Synechococcus sp. PCC 7335: one gene and its partner. The protein of the gene in region 2 binds, or shares a complex with, the protein of the main gene of each other region. Links are inferred from orthologs where the notes say so. Each region holds a gene or a part of one and is shown on either strand. Other genes may lie near its edges.

Evidence for each region.
Region 1: the proteins of pheT (region 2) and pheS are in contact, whole or in part, in a crystal structure (PDB 6P24), measured with the Escherichia coli proteins. The link is inferred for Synechococcus sp. PCC 7335 from one-to-one orthologs.

Annotation. Positions count from the first base shown.
Region 1 is NZ_DS989904.1:760,341-767,766, forward strand. What follows is about bases 2,970-5,839. They hold pheS (phenylalanine--tRNA ligase subunit alpha), read right to left. Parts: upstream 4,972-5,839; coding sequence 3,967-4,971; downstream 2,970-3,966. Other genes in these bases: msrP (protein-methionine-sulfoxide reductase catalytic subunit MsrP), read left to right, coding at 2,970-3,267; S7335_RS03490 (hypothetical protein), read left to right, coding at 3,350-3,577; S7335_RS03495 (hypothetical protein), read left to right, coding at 3,737-3,940; surE (5'/3'-nucleotidase SurE), read left to right, coding at 5,092-5,839. Outside these bases: 4-hydroxythreonine-4-phosphate dehydrogenase PdxA, read left to right, coding at 1-1,119; S7335_RS03480 (DUF72 domain-containing protein), read right to left, coding at 1,161-2,075; more of msrP, read left to right, coding at 2,260-2,969; more of surE, read left to right, coding at 5,840-5,970; S7335_RS03510 (bleomycin hydrolase), read left to right, coding at 6,178-6,732; S7335_RS03515 (bleomycin hydrolase), read left to right, coding at 6,807-7,301.
Region 2 is NZ_DS989904.1:160,401-168,795, forward strand. The notes cover bases 2,193-5,295. They hold pheT (phenylalanine--tRNA ligase subunit beta), read left to right. Parts: upstream 2,193-2,561; coding sequence 2,562-5,030; downstream 5,031-5,295. Other genes in these bases: S7335_RS00695 (serine/threonine-protein kinase), read right to left, coding at 2,193-2,268; S7335_RS00705 (DNA polymerase III subunit gamma/tau), read right to left, coding at 5,033-5,295. Also shown: S7335_RS00685 (tetratricopeptide repeat protein), read left to right, coding at 1-256; S7335_RS00690 (hypothetical protein), read right to left, coding at 342-560; more of S7335_RS00695, read right to left, coding at 685-2,192; more of S7335_RS00705, read right to left, coding at 5,296-7,270; S7335_RS00710 (S-adenosyl-l-methionine hydroxide adenosyltransferase family protein), read right to left, coding at 7,379-8,212.

The DNA of each region.
Region 1 (7,426 bases), 600 kb from region 2 along the record:
AAGAGTCCTCACAGTCAGCTAGCTGTGCCCTTAATCGATCCTCCCTCAACCCATCCTTCACGAAAACCTAGGCTTGTGGTCACTTTGGGCGATCCGGCAGGTATCGGTCCAGAAGTTGTGATTAAAGCCCTGAGTAATCCAACCTTTCTAGCGCGCGCAGATATCTCTGTGATTGGCAGTCGTCGTCTGTTTCAAAACACCTACACCCGTCTCGTTGCCGCTCATCCTCACCTTATTGAGCCGGATAGTCTGGCGTTTATTGATGTAGATGCTGACGTGCCATCGGCGATTACCGCTAGCATTATTCCAGGACTGGAAAGCATCAACAGTGGAGAGATTAGCTTTCGGACTTTGGAGAGCGCGATCGCTCGCACCTTGAAAGGTGAGTTCGATGGCATTGTTACCGCTCCAATTGCCAAGTCAGCCTGGCTAGCAGCGGGGCACAATTATCCCGGGCAGACCGAACTGCTCGCAGAGATGTCAAATACGCATCGATTCGGCATGCTATTCGTTGCTAAATCGCCCCAAAATGGCTGGCTCTTGAGAACATTGCTAGCAACCACACACATCCCATTGCAAGCAGTTCCGCAGGCGCTAACGCCTGAAGTAATGACCGCTAAGCTAGAGCTTTTGATCGATTGTTTGCAAAATGACTTCGGATTGAATGAGGCTAGAATTGCGATCGCAGGCTTAAATCCTCATAGCGGCGAACAAGGGCAGCTAGGCACAGAAGAACAAGACTGGCTAATTCCGTGGATCAAAGACCAACAGCAGCGATTTACTCATATCCAATTAGACGGGCCGATTCCGCCAGATACAATGTGGGTCAACCCTGGCCAAGCTTGGCATGGTTCGAGTACTGACTCGAACAGCCATCAACACAGAGCACACGATGGCTACCTAGCGCTTTACCACGACCAGGGGTTAATACCAGTCAAACTGCTTGCCTTTGATCTAGCTGTCAACACGACCATCGGACTACCCTTCATTCGCACGTCGCCTGACCACGGAACCGCTTTTGACATTGTGGGAAAAGGACTCGCTCGTCCGCAAAGTACAGAAGCTGCGTTGGACTTAGCGATTGAACTGGCCACTCAGCGCCTACGGAAATCGCAATAGCTCAAAAATCAAGAGTGCTCAGAAGTGCTCTAGACAGGTACTCAAAACAAGCGTAACTGCTCTAGAGGCTGCTCTAAGTGCATCCAAGGCAAAGGGGGTACCTTCACGTTTGCGGCTTCTAACATCGTTTGAAAATGCCGAGCGACTCTAGGCGACTCTACTTCCATCGGGCAGTGTACAAAAAAGTAAACCTGCGTCCCGATGCTCAGCCATTCGTCAACTTTGCTTACCCACTCCGCTAGATAGCCCTGATTGCGGACTATGTGTGGATGGCTGATGTAGCGAACAATTGCGAAGTCGCTCGTTACTTGGGGCTGCAAAGGAACCTTTGGCTTTCGCCGAGTAGAGTACATTTGCGGATCGATATCACCTTCGTCTTCATGAACGTACATCATCCGGCTATCTAGCAATACCTGGCCTACATTTAGAGTTGTCAATAGCACTCTCAGTCGATCTACGAAGGGTGGCCGAAACCAATCTAGGTGCCGCACTTCTACGGCCACTGGCGTAGACTCTTTGGACAAAGCTTCTAGAAAGTTCTTTAGATCGTTAAATGCAGCCGGAGAATAGCTTGGCGGCAGCTGAATCATAATCGGACCTAGGCGAGTACCTAATCCTTGCTGCATCAAGGACAAGAAAGACTGCGCTGCTGGTAAATGTGCCACCAATGGACCCGCGTGAGTAACCTGGCGAGGCAGCTTTGGACAAAAGCGAAAGCCTGAAGGCGTATTGTCCGACCAGCGCTTCACCACCTCTAGCGAAGGCACCGAATAAAAGGTTGTATTACCTTCTACACCTAACATTCGCTCGCCATAGAGCCTCAAAAAGTTTGTTGGCTGACTCTTTGCTGGATAGAAGCTACCCACCCAGTCTTTGAACGCCCAAACGGCACAGCCCAGTCGAAAGTTGAGCGGGTCTGACCACGGTTCTTGCTTTACTGCACTCAAGTCAGCCATATACCACTTAGCTACCACCTTTAGCCGCTATCAGCTTTAGCTATGTACCCACGCAGCTTAAGCGATCTGAAAACGCAGCGCTTGAAGCTTTCTGTCAGTACCTATCTCTCAGCAGACTGTCAGAATTTATCCGACTAGCCTCTATATATTAGGAGTAAAATTGTCGCCATCTTAAAAACAGACTATGGTCTTTCCTCGTATTCGTCCCGAGTGGCAGCTCTTGGAGCATCAGGCTACTGCTGAGAGTGTCTTCTATAATCGCAAGCGTTCTAGAAGGCAGTTCTTAAAGGCGGCGGCTGGCGTAGGAATTGGCATGGGAAGCGCGATCGCCCTCAATAGCTGTCGCCCCCCACTCAGTGAAGATGATCGCGACGACTTTGAAGCAACGCTTGGACGCAAGCTTTCAAACTTTCGTACTCATCCCGATTTTGAGTCACTTGCTGATAGTCCCATTACAGAACAGCAGTATGCCAGTCGATTCAACAACTTCTATGAATTTGGCGGAACTAAAGACATTTGGCGCCAAGCCCAAGCCCTTCCTTCTGAAGACTGGAAGCTGAGTGTTGGTGGCCTCGTAAACCAGCCCAAAACCTACGATGCCGACGATCTTCTCAACACGTTCGACTTAGAAGAGAGAATCTATCGGTTCCGTTGTGTCGAAGCTTGGGCGATGGTCGTTCCGTGGTTAGGATTTCCCATGAAGAAGCTGATTGAAGCCGTAGATCCAAAGCCTGAAGCCAAATTCGTCCGGTTTGAATCTTTCTTTGATCCTAGCGTCATGTCTGGCCCTAATCTTTCATTATCTAGTCTGCCTTGGCCCTATCATGAAGGCTTACGCATCGAAGAAATGGCAAACGAGTTGGCCTTCTTTGCGGTAGGTATCTATGGTCGCACGCTACCCAAGCAGCACGGTGCGCCTATCCGGATGGTGCTGCCTTGGAAATATGGGTTCAAAGGCGCAAAGTCCATTGTCAAGATAGACTTCGTTGCTGAGCAGCCCACGACCTACTGGAACATTATTTCGCCCAACGAATACGGGTTCGAGGCGAATGTGAATCCTCAGGTTCCTCATCCCAGATGGTCACAGACTCAAGAACGCTTGATGGGCGAAGGCAACGATTGGGATTGGGAAAAGCAGCCTACCCGCTTGTACAACGGGTATGGTGATTATGTTGCCAAGCTGTATGTCTGATGTGACTAGATGTCTGATGTGACTAGATGTCTGATGTGACTGACTAACGTGACTAAGATACTTTTTATTGAGAGGGGCCACTATGCATGAGCACATCGCTATTCCTGATTATCCAGCAGTTACCTGGGCTTTCATCTACCGAGGGATGAAAGTTGAGGTAACCAAGTCTACGCACCACGAGCAACAGATCTATTCAGCTTGGGTAACCTACGACACTGGCAGCGCCGTGGCTGTACCGAGAGCAGATAGCCCAGAACGCGCGATCGCCCAGGCTAAGAAATGGATACACACTCACTTCGATTGGCAATAACACCTAGACGCTTTGCTGCAGGCATAGACTTGCCAGACTTGATATATCTACGTATATCCATGTAATTACACAGATACAAACATCACCTACTGGGAACATTTAGTACGTAGCTTAGCGAAGCATGAGTCGACAGAGTACTCAAAGCCGTACGGGGTTCCTATGGATACAGATACATCTTCAGTCACTACTTATCTGGTTGACTACGCAGCCGAGGGCGACGAACTGACCGATCTACTAAAAGCGCTTATTCCCTCTGGGCTAAGCGAACTAGACCTTGCCCACGCACCCAAAAGCGTGCCCTCAAGAGCTTCTATCAAGGCTATTCGCATCCCTTGTAAGCTGCGTAAGTCCCTGAGTGCCTAAACCCGACAGCTATCCTAAAAGCTATCCTAGAACTGCCTCAAGAATCTCAGATCGCTCTTGTAAAGGCGTCTGATATCGTCAATTTTACTCTGGACCATGGCCAAACGCTCTACACCTAAGCCCGCTGCGAACCCGGAATAAGTCTCGGGGTCGCAACCCACCGCCTTGAGCACATTAGGATCAATCATGCCGCAGCCCATCACCTCTAACCACTGACCTTGCCAACGAACATCCACTTCCGCAGAAGGCTCGGTAAAGGGAAAATAACTGGGGCGAAAACGGACTTCAATATCGCCAAACAGCGCTTCCAAAAATAGTTGGACTGTACCGCGCAAGTCGGTGAAAGTGATGTCTTTATCGACCGCAAAAAACTCAATTTGATGAAAGACCGCAGAGTGGGTCGCATCAACTGTATCGCGACGGTAGCAGCGCCCAGAAGCTAGGACTCGCATCGGTGGCTGGTTATTCTCCATGTAGCGAATTTGCGTATTAGATGTATGAGTACGCATGAGCTGACCGCCAGGTAGATACAGCGTGTCTTGCATATCGCGAGCAGGATGATCTGGCAAGAAATTCAGCGCTTCAAAGTTGTAATAGTCACTTTCAATTTCTTGGCTTTGGGCAACGGTATAGCCAAGCCCAACAAAGATATCAGTGATTTGGTCGATGATGCTATTAATTGGATGAACTCGGCCTTGAGGCGCGTAGACACCTGGCATCGTTACATCTATAGTCTCGGCAGCTAGCTGAGCCTGCATCTCGGCAGCTTGTAACTCTGACTTGCGCTGATCAATAGCCGACTGCAAAGCGCTCTTAGCCTGATTTGCCGTAGCGCCAACCTTGGGCCGCTCGCTGGCTGAAAGCTTACCCATGCCACCTAATACTTTAGAAAGATCACCTTTCTTTCCTAAATATCTAACGCGGGCTGCCTCTACCTCTTCTAGGCTACTAGCGGCGATAATATCTGCTATGGCACTCTGCTGGACGGCACTGAGCTGAGATTCGATTTCGGTTGAGGTGGTGGCGCTCACGGCTACTCCAAACAAGATTTAAACAAGCAGGCTATAGAGAACCTACTAATTGTGCAAATTAGTCTATGTTAACCTGCCAGAGAGGTCTAGCCCATAGGGACCTTCACAAGGAAGTAAGCTATGAAGATATTGGTGAGCAACGACGATGGTGTGTTCGCGTTGGGAATTAGAACGCTGGCAAATAAGTTGGCAAAGGCTGGTCACCAAGTAACCGTGGTTTGCCCTGACCGAGAACGATCAGCAACAGGACACGGATTGACCCTGCATGAACCACTTCGGGTAGAGCAGGCAGAAGGTGTCTTTGACCCAGAGGTAACGGCGTGGGCCTGCTCTGGAACACCATCGGACTGTGTGAAGTTAGCACTAGACGCACTGCTGCTAGAAAAACCAGACTTTCTAGTATCAGGAATCAATCACGGAGCTAATTTAGGAACGGATGTGCTGTATTCCGGCACAGTATCAGCAGCAATGGAGGGGGTACTAGAAGGCGTGAGCGCGATCGCGATTAGTCTGCTTAGCGGCTACCCTAACTTTCAGCCTGCCGCTAATTTTGCCGTTCATCTGATCACAGCGCTAGAAACGCAACCGTTATCTCTGCCGGTGCTCTTGAATGTCAATATTCCACCTGTAGAAGTTGCGAAGATTCAGCCGCCAGTCATCACCCATCAAGGCGTACGACGATACTTCGATCAATTTGAGAAACGGGTCGATCCTAGAGGCAGGATCTATTACTGGCTAGCAGGGGAGATTATGGAGGAAGAAGATGCTGAAATTCCAATGCCAGTCGAGCAGGCATTTAGCTCGCCGAGTCACACTGTATTGAGTAGAGCTTTGATAGAAGTCGGCCAGCGGTTTATGACAGACGTGCAGGCCATCAAGAAAAACCACATCACGATCACCCCACTTCAAGGAAATTTAACGGCCTATACAGCGTTGCCGTCTATTGACGCATGGAAGCAGCAAAGCTTGAAAGAAGTACCGGGTACTGCAAAATATTAGGATTTGATGTACTTATGTAACGCAGCTCAAGGTTTGTAAAGATTTGTATTTCCTTGCTGCCAGGGGTGTTGAGGATAATCATGAGAAGATTGTAACGGATTGTTGCTTTGTTTTTAATAAAGCGGACTAGATGACGGGACTTCTCGTAGTCTTGTATCACTGACCACAGAAAGGGTCAGTTGCTGTATTAAGAAGAAGGAGAGCTTAATGCTTGACGCTTTCTCTAGAGCCGTTGTTTCGGCCGACTCTAAGACCGCTACTATCGGTGGCGACGAACTCGAAGCGCTAAAGGGCTTTGTTTCCGAAGGAAACAAGCGTCTAGACGCTGTTAATGCGATCGCTTCCAACGCTAGCTGTATCGTTTCTGATGCTGTTTCTGGCATGATCTGCGAGAACACTGGCTTGATCCAGGCAGGTGGTAACTGCTATCCCACTCGTCGCATGGCCGCTTGCCTGCGCGATGGTGAGATCGTTTTGCGCTATGTCACTTACGCTTTGCTTGCAGGTGATGCTTCCGTACTCGATGATCGTTGCCTAAACGGTTTGAAAGAAACTTACGCTGCACTAGGCGTACCCACTGGTTCTGCTGCCCGGGCAGTCAACATCATGAAGGCTTCTAGTATCGCTCACCTCAAGGGAACTAACAGCCCCGAAGCTGGTGGTACTCGCTATAACAAGAACGATGCGCCAGAAGGAGACTGCTCTGCTCTAGCTTCTGAAGCTGCTGGCTATTTTGATCGCGTTGTATCGGCTCTTTCCTAATCGCCTTATGGCAATTAGCTTTTGAGTTTATTTAACTAACCGATCAAACATAACTAACTTTGGAGATTTGAGAAATGAAATCAGTTGTTACTTCCGCTATTGCTTCGGCTGATGCTGCCGGACGCTTCCCTGGCTCTGCTGATCTGCAGGCCGTTCAAGGTGGATTGCAGCGTGCCGCTGCTCGCCTAGAAGCCGCTGAGAAGCTCAATTCTGGTCTAGACCAGGTTGCTCAAGAAGCTTATGATGCTGCTTTTAAGAAGTATCCTTACCTCACTAACGAAGGTGAAGCAGGCGGCAACCAGGGTAAGAAGGACAAGTGCCTTCGCGACATCAAGCACTACCTACGCCTGATCAACTACTGCCTAGTTGTTGGCGGCACAGGTCCTCTAGACGAGTGGGGCATTGCTGGTGCACGTGAAGTGTATCGTTCCTTGAACTTGCCAACAGCGCCTTATGTAACTGCTATGCAGTTCACTCGTGATCGCGCTTGTGCTCCTCGTGACATGTCCCCTCAGGCTCTCACTGAGTTCCGTGCGCTGCTTGACTACGTGATCAACTCACTCTCATAGATCGCGCTCGTAGAGCTAGCAACTCGTAGAGCTGGCAAGTTGTAGCTCTTGCCTACACTTGTTAGCTCTATCTAGCAACTCTATGGAGAAAAGTAAGCAGACAAGAGTGAGCCTGGTTCAGTTCC
Region 2 (8,395 bases):
TAGAGAGATGGGTAACTACGAGGAAGCGCTAATATGTCTAGATATTGCTCTGTTCTTTAGACCTAAAAGTGCCGTTCTCTACGCAGAAAGAGGGCGAACCTATCATCTACAGGGCTATAGGAATCGAGCGATCGCAGCGTACACAACCGCCTGTCATTTAGCAGAAGATAGCAGCCTCAAAGATATTAGTAGTCCAACAAAAGTTATCCGTAGAGTACTCAGTTGGACTAATAGCCTAAACTCATGCTCGCAATGACAATCTGCACTCAGCTAGCGCTATTGGCGCTGTTCGTGGATCAATCACCATCAAGGTATCTGTATCTAAGAAGACGCTATGAGGCCTAGTCAATATCGATTGACTGCGGCCCCTTTGGATTAGAGGTATTGATTCCACCCGCCGTATCATTAGCAGTCGGCACAGCCCCTTGTTTATTCAGCCAGCTCCTGACCGGATCTTCTGTCAAGTCTAGTCGAAATAAACCAGAGAAAAAGCCACCACAAAAAGCTACTGGCTGCTGGGCAAGTTCCTTTATGAACGGGGTCAGCTCATCAACAAACATAGTCAAAACTTTCCTTCTACGGCAACTAGAGCTAGTGTAACGGTCTCAGCCAAAAATTTGCTTGTTATCTCGATCAAGAATCTTTGATTGAAACCTTCGCGCTAAGCGCTTACTCAAACTTTACTCAAAAAATCTTCTGTAGCAGACTTCGGCGTCCATCAACTTGAATAGTCGACCAGTTAGTCAGCGCAGTGGCTAATTGAGCATCGCTAAGCGTGGCTCCAGTCAAATTGGCCCCACAAAGATTAGCACCGTCTAGTTTCGCAGAGTCTAGGTTAGCTTTGCTGAGGTTGGCACCCCGTAAGTCAGCCCCCTCTAAATTGGCATCGGCTAAATAAGCACTCACCAACTTCGCATTTTTGAGGATGGCTCTAGTAAGATTTGCCTGTCCCAAATTGGTATTAGAAAGATCAACGCTGGTTAGATTTGCCTCGCGCAAGTTGGCTTTGGCAAACCTAGCGTCTGCAAAGGTTTGTTTGTAGAGATCAAGCTGTGTAAGTATTTGATCAGAAAAGTCGCGATAGCCTTTTGCGTAAGCATCAATTAGAGATTGTGCTGTGTATTTTTTGCGTCGCCGCCGCTCTACGCCCTTGTAGTGAGTACTGCTATTCAGACGGCGTTCTTTTCCCTTGTAGTGAGTACTGTTGTTCAGACGGCGTTCTTTTCTAGCTCGAATAGTCGCGGCTATGCGAGCAGAGCGCGATGTTCGCGTCGTAGGCTGGGTGCTTTTCGTAGGTTGGGTGCTTGGTTGGTTATTCGTATCAGGTCCTGGTGTTGCAAAAGATAGGTTTTGAGCCAAGCTATCTAGATACGGCTCAACTTCAAGATCCCGTATAATCTCTTCTGCCATTTGATAGCGCTTATGCACTGAGATATCGAGCATTTTCACTAGGACTTGAGAGAAATGACTACTCACAGAAATACGCTCTTGCCAAAGAAGCTCGCCAGTTTGAGCATTATAGGGAAGATCTTTCGGTGGGATACCTGTGAGCAGGTAGATGCAAGTAACGCCAATAGCATACAGATCGCTAGCATATACAGGACGCATGGCCATTTGTTCTGGAGGCGCGTATCCAGGAGTACCAATAGCGTAGGCAGTCAGTGCAGCTTGATCCGTTGGATCAACCGTGGGTTGACTGACCTTGTCTTTGACTGCACCAAAGTCGATCATGACAAGCTGCTGATCTTGTTCGCGGCGGATAAGGTTAGCCGGTTTGATATCTCTGTGAATGATCTTGTGGCTGTGAATATATTGGATAACGGGCAGAATCTCTTTGAGAAATTGTTTGACGCTCACTTCTGTAAAAAGGCCTGATTCTTTGACCTCTTTTTGAAGTGTGGAACCGCTGACGTATTCCTGCACTAGGTAGAATTCCTTAGCCATCTCGAAATAGTCAAGTAGTCTAGGAAGCTGAGGGTGATTTCCAATCTTGCCGAGAATTTTGGCTTCTCTTTGAAAGAGATTACGGGCCATATCTAGCAGATTAGGAACATCTGTAGTGGGTCGGAGCTGTTTGATAACGCAGGCGGGATAGCCAGGCAACCGCTGATCACGGGCAAGGAAGGTGGCACCAAACCCCCCTCGACCTAAAGCACCTATCACTCGATAGCGATCGCGTATCCACAGCTTACTGCCGCAGCTTTTGCAAAATCTAGCGGCGTTGTCATTCTTAGGATCGAGGCAACCGGTCTTAATGCAGTAGGTCATTGCAAAATCTGCGTCTGGGCGTATTTTGAGTATGCCCGTCTGTATAGCAGAGTGAGGATGCAGGCTTACTTTGCACATCGATCTGCCTGACCTCGTACAGCGGTTCTAGCCAAATAGACTGTCCTAAGCAGCTCAGCACCAGCAATAGGCGCAAGCGTGGGATTCTAGACAGGAAACCGTAGTACCATAAGTCGAGGCTGGCTCTCCAATATCACTTGGAAATTTCTTTGAAGCGTACTCAAGACTATTGACAGCCTGATTTCTTAAAAAAGCGCCTAAGCGTCGATTTCACAATGCGTGTTTCTGTTAACTGGCTCAAAGAGCTTGTCGAGTTTGACTTTTCGCCGGAGGCACTAGCTGAAGCGCTAACAATGGCGGGATTCGAGGTCGAAGAAATAGAAGATCGGCGCAGCTGGGCAGAAGGCGTGGTAGTAGGTCGGGTATTAGACACATCGCCTCATCCAGATGCAGCCAAGCTGAGTGTCTGTACGGTTGATATTAATCAAGGCCAGACTTCAACTATTGTCTGTGGAGCGGCGAATGTTGGTGCGAATACGTGTGTGCCGGTAGCCACGGTCGGCAGCTATCTACCTAAAGTAGATTTGAAAGTTAAGCCGCGCGAGTTGAGAGGAGTCGCATCGGCAGGAATGATCTGCTCTCTAGCGGAGTTAGGGTTAGCTCGAGACTCTGAAGGGATCTATATCTTCGATGAGCAGCAATTTGAGCAGGGAGAGATTTCGATTGGTCAAGACGTGCGACCTCTACTTGGCCTAGATGATTTTGTCTTGGATGTGACCTCTACAGCGAACAGAGCCGATGCCCTAAGCATGGTAGGCATCGCCAGAGAGATTTCAGCTATCACTGGAAACCCTTTGAAGCTACCAATCTCTGACGATCTGCCAGGAAGTAAAACAGCCTTAGACAAAGTAGATATCACACTGAGCGAGCCTAAGATCTGTCCTATCTATATGGGAAGTGTTTTAGAAGGGATTAGGATTGGGCCATCTCCAACTTGGCTACAACAGCGCTTAATTGCCGCCGGGACCCGGGCAATCAATAACGTAGTCGATGTCACCAACTATGTTTTGTTAGAGTGGGGCCAGCCGCTACATGCTTTCGATTTAGATAGACTCATGGCAGTAGGTGAGCAAGATTCACTCTCAGTAAGTGTTCGCTACGCAACAGAGTCTGAATCATTAGTGACATTAGACGATCAAGAGCGGCAGCTAGCAGCGCAGACAGTGTTGATTACCGCGAACGATGTGCCAGTGGCCTTAGCTGGTGTTATGGGTGGGGCCAAGACGGAAGTTATCGATACGACAGAAAGGGTATTCCTAGAGGCGGCCTATTTCGACTCGGCGGTAATTCGCAAATCGGCTAGGTCCCAGGGACTGCGTACTGAAGCCTCGGCTCGGTATGAACGAGGAGTAAACCCGGCCGAGCTGAAATTAGCTCGCGATCGCGCCCTTCAGCTTTTTATCGAAACCGCAGGCGCAACGCTAGTTGGACAGGGCGAAGATCGCACTGAGATAGGCAATATCTCACCGACTAGAGAAGTTTCGCTGCGCTTGAGCCGGGTTCACCAAATCCTAGGCGAGGTCGTCGAGCAGGGAAGCACCAAGGCACTAGACAAAGCAACTGTTGAAACGTTATTGAGCAAATTAGGCTGCAAGGCAACTGCTACCGATGAAGACACTTGGACAGTAGAAATCCCGCCTTATCGCTATCGTGACTTAGAGCGCGAAATTGATCTGATCGAAGAAGTCGCTAGGCTCTATGGCTACGACCGCTTCGCCAACACGCTACCAAGCCAGACCTCACGCGGCTATCTTTCTCAAGCGGCAGCGTTGTCTAGGCGGCTACGAGCAGCTTTTCGAGGAGCGGGATTAACAGAGGTCATTCACTATTCTTTAACTAGCCCAAGCTCTGATCGGCAAGTAGTCATCGCAAATCCTTTGTTCACCGAGTACTCAGCGCTGCGAATTGATTTACTAGATGGGTTGATTGCAGCCTTTGAGCTCAACATTAATCAAGGAAACGGGCCACTCAACGCTTTTGAGATCGGTACTGTTTTCAATCAGCCTGACGACGATCCAGAGGGCGATCCGATCGAATCGATTAAGGTCTCAGGAATTGTCGGTGGAGATGCTCGCCAGGGACGCTGGGAAAATAGCAATCAAGAGAGGCCGCTCACCTGGTATGAGGCAAAAGGCATTCTAGAGTGCGTGTTTGATAATCTAGGACTAGCTGTGGACTATCGGGCTGAGGCTAGGGATGAGCGACTCCATCCTGGACGAACGGCGGGTCTGTTTGTGCGAGGTCGTACGCGGCTAGGGACTTTTGCGCAGCTACACCCAGAGCTACGCCGCGAGAGAGACTTGCCGGAGGCGGTGTATGTCTTTGAGCTAGATTGGGCCGTATTAGAAATGTGTTTGACTGGAAAGCGTGGTAAGGCCGTTAAGTTTGAGGCCTTCTCTAGGTATCCAGCTTCTGATCGAGATCTCGCATTTTTTGCCCCAATTGAGGTAAACGTCGCTGAGCTGCAAAAGGCAATGAATAAATCGGGCGGCAAACTGTTAGAGTCAGTGACTCTATTTGATGAGTATCGTGGGCAAGGCGTACCGGAAGGCAGTCGCTCTTTGGCGTTTAGGCTAGTTTATCGAGCAAGCGATCACAACCTTACCGACAAAGATATCGATCCTATTCACCAAAAGATTCGCGCCACTTTAGAAAAAACCTACAAAGTTAGTCTGCGTAGCTAGGTCTAGAACGGAACATCTGGGCCAGGTGCAGAAGATTTGGGTCCTTGGTTAGAGTCTGTTTGTTCGGTCGATCCTGGTAGTGGAGGATCAGCATCGTCATCTAGATTAACAATCTGACCGTTGAAGAAGCTAGCAAATCGCTTTATCTTCTCTTGTTCTTGGTCAGCAAGCTGTCGATTAACAGACGCATCTAGCCTCGGATTAGATGGAGTACTCAGTTGCGTAACAGGTTTATGAACGTTGGGCACAGAGATATTTGAGCTATCTGACAGTTCGATATCTGCGCCACTGCTAATTTCTAGATAGCTGTTATTGGTAGATTGTCCATTCGATTGGTTACCTGGTTGATTGGTTGGCGGATTAGTCGGTTGATTTCTTTGTAGAGTCGAAGGCTGTGAGTGAGGCGAAAGGCCAGTGGATGAACTAGCAGATGACTGGGCAGCAGGATCTACTGGCTTTGACGTGTCGACAACTTCCAAAGATATTTTGATGGGTCGCTGAAAAACTGTTTGGAAAGCAGCTTCTAGATTGGGAATGCGCTCTCTAGCTGCTTTTTGAAGGGGAGCCGAACGAAATCCAACTTTTGCACCTACCCCATCAAAACCGAGTAGCATTCCCTGCTGAGACATCAACATCTGCGTCCCACGAGGTTGCAGCACCGCTAGGATCTGTTTCCACAAATCACTTAGATTACCGAAGGCAACAGCTATTGGCTTTTCTGGGGCTGCCGGCTTTAAGGGAGTGGGCTGTGTAGCAGAAGCAGCAGACGGATCTGATAACACTGCTGCCTTGGCTGGGTCTAGATTATTAGAAGAGGCAGAACTATCAGATAGTTCTGCTTTAGGTTCATTCGGTTCGCCTGGAATAGCTGGTAGTGATACGGGAGGCTCTGTTGGAGACTTGGAGGCACCGGTAGCAGCCGTCTGTGCTGGCTGATCTACCGAGGGCGGCACTGGATGCTGAATAGTTGATGCGATCGCAGGCTTAACGATTGGCGGCGTGATGCTAGGTGCAATCTTAGGCTTAACACTAGAGGTGATATCAGTCGCTGCTGTTGTCTCGCGCGCATTATCGACAGCGGCACTGTTAGCCCTGTTAGTAGCTGGGTTCGTAGCAGCGTTACTAGCAGGAGTACGCTTGGCCATCACCTCTAGCGCACTAGGTAGTAGTCCGGTCAGCGTAATTTCTAACCACAACCGTGGCTGAGTTGTATTTTTGATCTGAACTTCTGCGCTTTGGAGTTTCTGTTGGCTAGCAAGCAGCGCAGCAGCAGATAGCTTTTGCGCAAAAGGAATCATCTCAGCCCAGGTAGGTGAGGTAATTGCCACAAGATCGACGCGTTTGGGCGCACGTTTGGCAATTAGCAAATCGCGGTAGAACCCCACCAGGCTTTGCAGCACAATCAAAGGCTCTCTGCCCTTGTCCATTAGATGGCGAACGCGCTCTAGCAAGGCGGTGCTATCATCGGCGGCGATCGCTCTTACCAGATTCAGCAAATCTCGCTCAGGAACGGCCCCCACCAAGTCCCAAACCGTCTCAACCGTAATTTTATTGGCTTGCAAACTCAGCTGATCTAGCAGGCTTTCAGCATCACGCAATCCACCTTGAGAGATCTGAGCGACTAGCTGAATCGCGGATGGTTCAATTTGAATAGCCTCTTCAGCCGAAATATAGCTCAAATGTTTGATCATAGACGGCAGCGGAATGCGGCGAAAATCAAACCGCTGACAGCGAGAAATAATCGTCGGCAGGACCCTTTGAGGATCGGTCGTAGCCAGTACAAACACTACTCTGCTCGGTGGCTCTTCTAGCGTTTTAAGCAGCGCATTGAACGCAGCCGTACTCAGCATATGAACTTCGTCGAGCACGTAAAGCTTGTACCTGCATTGTACGGGTGCGAACTGCGATCGCTCGATCAGCTCGCGAATATTATCCACACCAGTATTACTTGCCGCATCGATTTCGACGACATCTAGCGCAATCCCTTGGATCACTGCTTGGCAAACGTCACACTGACCGCAGGGCTGAGCTGTTGGCACCTCTGAGCTAAGACAGTTGAGCGATTTTGCTAGGATCCGAGCACTAGACGTTTTGCCAGTGCCTCTAGGACCACAAAATAGATAAGCTGGAGCAATCCGCTTTTGCTCTAAGGCATGCGTGAGGGTTTGAGCGATCGCATCTTGACCCACTAGCTGAGAAAACGTTTGCGGTCGATACTTATGGTGAAGAGGTTCGTACAAGCGCTGCTAACCTGAGTACGGCTATCGCTACTAAGATATCGTCTCAGTGAAAAGATTGTCTAAACTATTGCATCTGATACTTGTTCGGGCAGTACCTATGCGCCGAAACTACTGCACTTCGGAAATTACTACAGAGAGCGGACTGCCAACTTCAGCCACACCTTGAAGTGTTTTAGCAGCGTTACCACAGCTACAGGCTATCTCTATCCACCCGTGGCTACCAACTACTGCACACAGCCTACCTACAGGGACATCAGCGTATGTGCTTACACCCGTAAATTCAAACTGACGATGGGGCGTTTCGAGCGCAACTTGCCAGGACCGGTTAGAGACCACCTCACCAGGAATGTTGCTTATCAGGTTGCCGAAACTGTCTATGTACTGCAGACTGCCAACGTATTGGAGCGTACGCTGATCAAGCGACTTGCTGTTGACGGCTTGCAGGGGTAGCAAATTCGGTTGGACTAGTGTGGCCGGATCGATACGTTCACCCAACGACTCAATCGGCACACCGTTAGCCAGATGTGCAGCGACAGGAGCGAAGATATCTCTTCCGTGAAACGTATGGCTAGGCTGCTCCACTCGCCAATACTGAGGATTGGTTAGACTGACGGCTGTAATCGATGGGCCGTGCTGCGCTTGGTCGAAGAGGTTGCCGAGCAGACCGTTGTCTGGAGCCACAAAAAATCCGTTCGGATGCTGCAAGGCGATCGCCCGTCGATTAGAGCCCACCCCCGGATCTACTACTGCTAGATGCACAGTCCCTTTTGGAAAATGCGGATAGGCCATCGTCAGGTTAAATCTAGCTGCCAAGATATCTTGCGGTGGTATCTGATGCGTCAGGTCCCACATCAGCTTTCCTGGAGCGATTGAGGCGATCACCCCCTTCATCACCGCCACATAGGCATCTTGTAAGCCAAAGTCGCTTAGTAATGTGATCATGTCTAAAGCAACGCCACGAGGCGCCTACTATCACAACACCAATCCAAAAGCGAGCAAACGAATGATTCAAGCACGCTCAATTGAAGAAATGCAGTCGCGGACTATTTGACTATATGTAGTGGCGACTATATGTAGTGGCGACTATATGAGCTTAAGCGGCCATTGACAAATACTGATAATACC